2 regions of the [Archangium] primigenium genome follow, and region 2 is predicted to be linked to the other one. Evidence: riboswitches for the same ligand, from Rfam matches in the RefSeq annotation. Region 2 holds a riboswitch; the other holds the start of a gene.

Region 1 (3,414 bases), 6.6 Mb from region 2:
CCAGGCCCTGGGCCTCGGCCTGCACGTAGGCCTGCTCGAACGCGGCGCCGTACAGGTCCGTCAGGTGGGGCACGGCCTTGGGGTCGAACAGGGACCAGGGGCCGTCGGACTCCACGCGCTTCATGAAGAGGTCCGGCACCCAGTTGGCCAGGTTCAGGTTGTGGGTGCGGCGCGCCTCGTCGCCCGTGTTCTCGCGCAGCTCGAGGAACTCCTCCAGGTCCGCGTGCCACGTCTCCAGGTACACGCAGCACGCGCCCTTGCGCTTGCCGCCCTGGTTCACCGCCGCCACGGACGCATCCAGCGTCTTGAGCCACGGCACGATGCCGTTGCTGTGGCCGTTGGTGCTGGTGATGAGCGAGCCGCGCGAGCGCACCCGGTGGTACGCGAGCCCGATGCCGCCCGAGAACTTCGAGAGCATGGCCACGTCGGTGTAGCTCTTGTAGATGGCGCTCAGGTCATCCTGGGGCGAGTCGAGCAGGAAGCACGAGGAGAGCTGCTCGTGCAGGGTGCCCGAGTTGAACAGGGTGGGGGAGCTGGGCACGTACTCGAGCAGCGAGAAGCGCCGGTAGAGCTCCAGCGCCTCGGCCACCGACTCGCCCAGCGCCACGGCGATGCGCATGAAGAAGTGCTGGGGCGTCTCCAGCACCGCGCGCGTGGTGGGGTTCTTGAGCAGGTAGCGGTCGTACACGGTGCGCAGGCCGAAGTACTCGAAGAGCCGGTTGCGCGAGGGATCGATGGCGTCGTTGAGCTTGCGCGCGTTGGCCGCCACGAGCTGCGCCACGCGCTCGTTGACCAGGCCCAGGCGGTGCCCGGCGGCGATGGACTGCGAGAAGGAGTGCACCTCCTGCCCGGACAGCTCCTTGTCGATGTAGGTCGCGAGCAGGCGCGCGGCGAGCTTCGCGTACTCGGGCTCCTCCAGCGTGAGCGAGGCGGCCGTCTGGATGGACAGCTGGTCGAGCTCCTGGGTGGACGCGCCATCGTAGAGCCCGGCGATCGTCTTGGTGGCCACGCGGATGGCGTCCACCTGTCTCAGGCCATCGCAGCAGCGGCTGATGGCGCGGACGATCTTGTTCAGGTCGGCGCCCTCGAGCGTCCCGTTGCGCTTGCGCACCCGCATGGTGGTGGGCGTGGGGGGCGGGGACGAGGGGGACGGAATGGGGCTCGTGGTCAACATGGTGCTGCTCTCCTCCTTCACGACCGCGTGAAACCGGAGGAGGCACGGGAGACGTCCGGGCATGCGCGAGTCCCAGGGCCACTGGGCTCTCCCGGACGACCTCGCGCCCCCACCGGGCAGCTGGCGCACGGCGTGGGAGCACGGACGGACCCGGGACGTTCGCGGAGCCCCGCGGCGTCTCGGACCGATCGCCTCCCCCGAGGTGGACCAGGTCGAACCGGCCGGGCTGTCTCTCCCGGCTCGGATTACTGGCAGGTTTTCGGGCTCGCGAGCGGCTGGCGGACCGCGCCAGCGGACATCCTTCCTACCTCCGTCCCCTTCCCAGCCTTGGAGGGCCAGTGGATGTGGACGGGCTCGTTCTCGCAGACCGCTGCGGGGCAGCTCCGGCCTCTCACCGGATTCCCTTTCAAGCCCGGTCCCTCTCGGGGCCGGGCACCAGCAACGGGGCACACATTAGGGGGGGGCGGCCGAGAGTCAAAGAACCCGCCAGGCCGCCCCCTGGGCTGTCCGCTTCCGGACGCCGCGCGGAGGAGCCGTGGGCCCGCCGGACCGTTGGTGGCTCCGGGGACCGGCGTTACAGTCCAGGGGTGTCCCACTCCTCGCGCTCCCGTCCCTCCGCTCTTCATGGCGCCCTCGAGGGCGCGGATCAGGACGTGCCCGTCTCCCTGGCTCCGTGGGAGCCGTCGGCCGATCTACCGTCGGCCGTTCTCGAGGAGGAGGCGCTGGCCCGGCTGGTGACGGAGGCCCGCGAGGCCTCGGGCGAGGCCCGCCAGGCGCTCTTGCTGCCCCTGGTGTCGCGCCTGGAGTCCCTGGGCGCGGGGGGCGGCTCGCGCGAGAACGCGGACGTGCTGCTCCGGCTCCTGGAGGGGGATCTCCTGCGGAACCTGGAGGCACGCGGTGGCCGCCCGCTCCGGTCCCTGGCCGTCGAGGCCCTCCTGCGCATGGGCTACCCCTACGCCCTGGAGGTCCGTCCGGAGGACCTGGCGTTCCTGCGCGACGAGCAGGCGCCGACGTTCAACGTGCCGCTCATCGCCCGCTCCGGCGCGGTGGGCGCCCTGGCGCTGGGCTTCTTCTTCCAGTGGGGCGCGGTGCCCACCATCCACAGCCACTCCTTTGATGCGGGCATCGACCCGCCCCTGGCGCTCGCCATGGGCCTGTCGGCGCTGTCCCTGGTGGCGGGCCTGCTGGGCCCCCCCCGCTCGCTGACCCGCCAGGTGGGCCTGGGGCTGCTGGTCGTCCTGGGCGTTCTTCAGCTGTGGATGGGGTCGCGCTCCGGTTATCACGGGCAGGTCAGTGGGGCGGCCGGACTCCTGGCCTGGCTGCTGCTCGTGCTGGCGCGCCGCTGAACGTTGTGGGTCATGTCAGAGGGATGGACTAGGGTAGGTCCATCGCGATACTAAACGCGAGTTCAGGTGGGCCGGGGTGGCTCGCCGCATACGCAAGGAGCAAGACGAAATGGCCGTGAATCCAGAGAAGGAAAAGGCGATCGAACTGGCGATGTCCGCGGTGGAGCGGCAGTTCGGCAAGGGCTCCATCATGCGGCTCGGCAACGAGGAGCCGTTGGTCCGGGATGTTCAGGCCATTTCGACGGGAAGCGTCTCGCTCGACATCGCCTTGGGCGTCGGTGGCGTGCCCAAGGGCCGTATCGTGGAAATCTACGGTCCGGAGTCCTCCGGTAAGACGACCCTGTGTCTGCACATCGTGGCCGAGGCGCAGAAGCGCGGCGGCGTGGCGGGCTACATCGACGCCGAGCACGCGATGGACATCGGCTACGCGCGCAAGCTGGGCGTGCGCACGGACGACCTGCTCCTGAGCCAGCCGGACACGGGTGAGCAGGCGCTGGAGATCGCCGAGATGCTGGTGCGCTCGGGCGCCATCGACGTGCTGGTGGTGGACTCGGTGGCGGCGCTCGTGCCCAAGGCGGAGCTCGAGGGCGAGATGGGCGATGCGCACATGGGCGTGCAGGCGCGCCTCATGAGCCAGGCGCTGCGCAAGCTCACGGGCACCATCAGCAAGAGCCAGACGTGCGTCATCTTCATCAACCAGATCCGCATGAAGATTGGCGTGATGTTCGGCAACCCCGAGACGACGACGGGCGGCAACGCGCTGAAGTTCTACGCGTCGCAGCGCCTGGACATCCGCCGCGTGGGCGCCATCAAGAATGGCGAGAACGTGGTGGGCAGCCGCACGCGCGTGAAGGTGGTGAAGAACAAGGTGGCGCCTCCCTTCAAGGAGGTCGA
Region 2 (3,414 bases):
TCGGGGGGCCCCAACGATCCTCGCCCGAGTTCCACGTGTTCTCCGGAAGTCCTGGAAACGCACCCACGCGCGAGCGGAAGACAGCCTGGCGGCCAAGGAAAAGACTGGCCGCCAGCTCAGGGCGTCCTCACTCCGTGCAGAGGGGCTCGCCATGCACCACGGCGATCGCATCCAGGTCGAAGCCCCCAGACGCGCCGCTGTAGTAGTTGGCCCCGCTGTCGCGGATGCGCACGAAGCGCGCCCGCGGGACGCCCAGGGTGGCCAGGTCGAAGCCATCGCCGCCCGCCACCGCCGGATCCGTGGCGCTCACGCCCGAGTCCGGCGAGGAGAACACCGGCTTGACGCCCGCACACCCCGGGTAGCCCCCGGCGCGATCCGTGAGCGCGCAGGGAAACTCGTGCCACGTCTGGCCGTCCTCGCTCACCGCGACGAGGCCCGTCTCCACGAAGCTGCCGAAGGGGTTCTCGAAGACGAGCAGGTCCACGCCCGGCCCGTCCACGATGGCCAGCGAGGTCAGCTCGAGGACGATCTCCCCGCGCCGCCCGAGCGACAGCACGTCCAAGGAGCCCATGACGGCGCCGCCCCCTCGGGGAGGGCCGAGCACGATGTCCGGGAAGCGGTCCTGCCCGAAGCCGGCCGCGTCCCCGGGCGTGAAGGACACGACCCGGCCCGCGAAGGGGTTCCGATCGGTGTCACACACCCGGGGCTCGGACTCGGACTCCGGCGCCCCACACCCCGCGACGAGCAGGGCGGGCAGGAGCCAGGCGAAGAGGAAGCGAAGCGCGCGGCTCATGGCGTCGCGTGCAGGCGCACGAGCCTGCGGCCGTTCTTGTCGGACACGCCCACGAGCAGGTCTCCCGCCAGCGGGGCCTGGAGGAGCACGCGGGTGCACGTGTCGGAGGCGGTGAGCACCTTCCTCGACGCGCCCCACGAGGCGCTCTCGCCCGAGGCCGACAGGGGCAGGTAGACCAGGGAGCGGGTGAGCGAGGAGTAGTCCGCGCCATCGTAGAAGCCGCGGCGGATGGCCACGCCCTCGCCGAAGCCCGACACGTCGAGCACGTCCAGCGCCTTGTAGACCAGGGGCGTGTTCGTCCGGCTCAGGTCCAGCGTCCCGAGCGAGTCGACCGCCGCGCGCCAGGTGGACGGGGCCACCGCGTGCAGGAAGTTGCTGGTGGCGTAGGGGTTGTCCGAGGTGGGCGTGCCCTGGGCGTAGCCGAACACGGCGATGTCCGTGCTCGTCCGGGCGTTGTAGCCGCTGTACTCGGCGTTGGCCGGGAACGTGGCCAGCTTCCAGCCCCGGAAGGTCACCTCGCCCGTCGTGAACCCGTAGACGCCGATGGCGTCGTCGAACCCCGAGCCCTCCAGCCCGAAGCCGTTGATGAGGAACACGTCCTTCGTGCCCACGGCGGAGTAGTTGCCCCGGGCGGAGAAGAACGAGGCGGAGCCCGCCCGGAGGGTGTCATGCAGCGCCACGGCGCCCGAGACGTCTGGCCGCGTATAGCCCGTCATCAGCCGCTGGCCATCGCTGGCGATGTAGCCGCCCAGGTACGTGGTCTTCCCCTTGTCCTCCGGGGAGATGACCGACACGAGCAGGGTGGTGCTCGAGGCGAGCGCGGGCCAGGTGCCGAGCGCGTAGAGGCTCGCGTCCGCCCCGTTGAGGCCGTACACGGCGGGCGTGGCCGAGTCCGTCAGGGCGACGACGGCGCCAATGCCCGCGGGCAGCGGCGCGGACTCGGTGGCGGAGAAGCCCGCCTCCAGCCTCAGCGTGCCGAGCTTCGTGTCATGCGGCGCCTGGGCGCAGTCGACCCCCGTGTCCGGCGCGGGATCCGGCGCCGGGAGCACGACCTCCGGCGGTCCGGCGTCCGGCGTGCCCGAGTCGGGCGTTCCGGAATCCGGGGTTCCGGAGTCCGGCGTCCCCGAATCCGGGGTTCCCGAGTCCGGCGTCCCCGCGTCCGGCACGGGCTCGGGCGGGGTGATGTCACGCACCACGCACTGCTCGGCCTCGCAGACGTAGCGCTGGCCGGACAGCGGCCCGTTCTTCTGCGCGCAGTCGTACGCGGTCTCGCACTCCGGTGCGCAGCCCGAGGCCAGCAGGCTCATCAACGCCGCACCCACGGCCCACGGCATCCAGCCCAGCACTCCCGACTTCCTCATGTCCTTCATCATCCAGCTGCTCCTCGCCCCCTCGGGCGTTGGGGCCTCGGCGAGGAGCGGACGGAGGATGCGACGGAGGACACGCCCCGGGGAACGGGACGCAGCGGGACCGCGCATCCGCCGCCTCCCCTCGGAAGCCTCGGTTCGAAGCCGTGCCACGTGGCGGCACGGATCCCAGGTAGGTCTTCGGACTCACGGGCGCGGAAGAGGCAAGCCCCTTCCTCCTAGTGGCCGTCGCTTCCCGGCGCTCGCGATGAGCACCAGTGCATCTGACGGCGGTCGTTCCCGTTCACCGCTGCGGGGCAGTCCCGGACTCGCACCGGGTTCCCTCAAACCCCCATGACGCCATGGAGGAACCAAGGACGAGGGCGGGATATGGCGGCGAGGCTCCTGTTGTCAACACGCGCCTGTCCGCCAGTCGCGGGCGAGCACGCGCGCCCGCGTCGCTATATTGCCCGGTCGCTTGTCGCTGGGGGGAAGACCGTGAAGCCACACATCGCGCTGCTGCCGTTGCTGCTCGTCTGTCTGCATGCCGGACCCGCCGCCGCCCGGACTCCGACGGTGGGCTATTCCAACGAGGGCCTCAAGCTGCTCATGCCCGCGAACATCCGCGTGGCCGAGCAGTTCATCCACGTCACGGTGGACCGCATCCGCATCCACTACACCTTCGAGAATCCGACGACCCAGCCCATCGAGGCCCGCGTCGCCTTCCCCTTCCCCCACATGGACCTGCTGCCGGGCGTGCCGGTGTCCGAGGTGTCCGACTTCCGGCTCTCGGTGGCCGGCAAGCGCCAGGGCACCCGCACCGAGACCGTCTATTGGCTCCAGGGGCAGGAGTACCGGGACCGGACCCAGGTGGACCAGCGCCTGGCGGAGGAGAAGCGCCGGCGGGGCAAGAGCGCCGCGGACGTGGGCGCGAGCCTGCAGCGCTCGGAGGTGTGGGATCAAGTGTTCCCCCCGGGCGAGCGCCTGAGCGTGGACATCACCTACCGGCCCTCGCTCAGCTCGGAAAAGGGCTGGAGCCAGGACACCTACCGCCACCCGCGCATGCGCCAGCGCTTCTGCGTGGACACCGACACCACGAGCACCCTGGACCGCTCCCTGCGGCCCTCGCCCTACATCCCCGTGGGCTTCTTCCAGGGGCCCGAGGTGCACTGGCTGTCCTTCACGCTCGTCACCGGCAACAACTGGGTGGGGCCCATCGGGCTGTTCCACCTCACCGTGGAGAAGCCCAACCCCCAGGCCATCCTCTCCTACTGC

Evidence for each region. Region 2 has a riboswitch for cobalamin ahead of I3V78_RS07470 (hypothetical protein). Riboswitches for the same ligand answer to the same signal wherever they lie in the genome.
Region 1: it holds a riboswitch for cobalamin, as region 2 does, so the genes downstream of both, I3V78_RS34280 (ribonucleoside-diphosphate reductase subunit alpha) here and I3V78_RS07470 (hypothetical protein) in region 2, are expected to answer to the same signal.

Annotation. Positions count from the first base shown of each region.
Region 1 covers NZ_JADWYI010000001.1:8,329,588-8,333,001, reverse strand. Annotated here, with positions in the region: gene I3V78_RS34280 (ribonucleoside-diphosphate reductase subunit alpha) at 1-1,174, opposite strand, end outside; cobalamin riboswitch at 1,408-1,629, opposite strand; gene I3V78_RS34275 (hypothetical protein) at 1,828-2,520, shown strand; gene recA (recombinase RecA) at 2,630-3,414, shown strand, end outside.
Region 2 covers NZ_JADWYI010000001.1:1,735,009-1,738,422, reverse strand. Annotated here, with positions in the region: gene I3V78_RS07475 (cell surface protein) at 128-793, opposite strand; gene I3V78_RS07470 (hypothetical protein) at 790-2,154, opposite strand; cobalamin riboswitch at 2,315-2,530, opposite strand; gene I3V78_RS07465 (DUF4424 family protein) at 2,638-3,414, shown strand, end outside.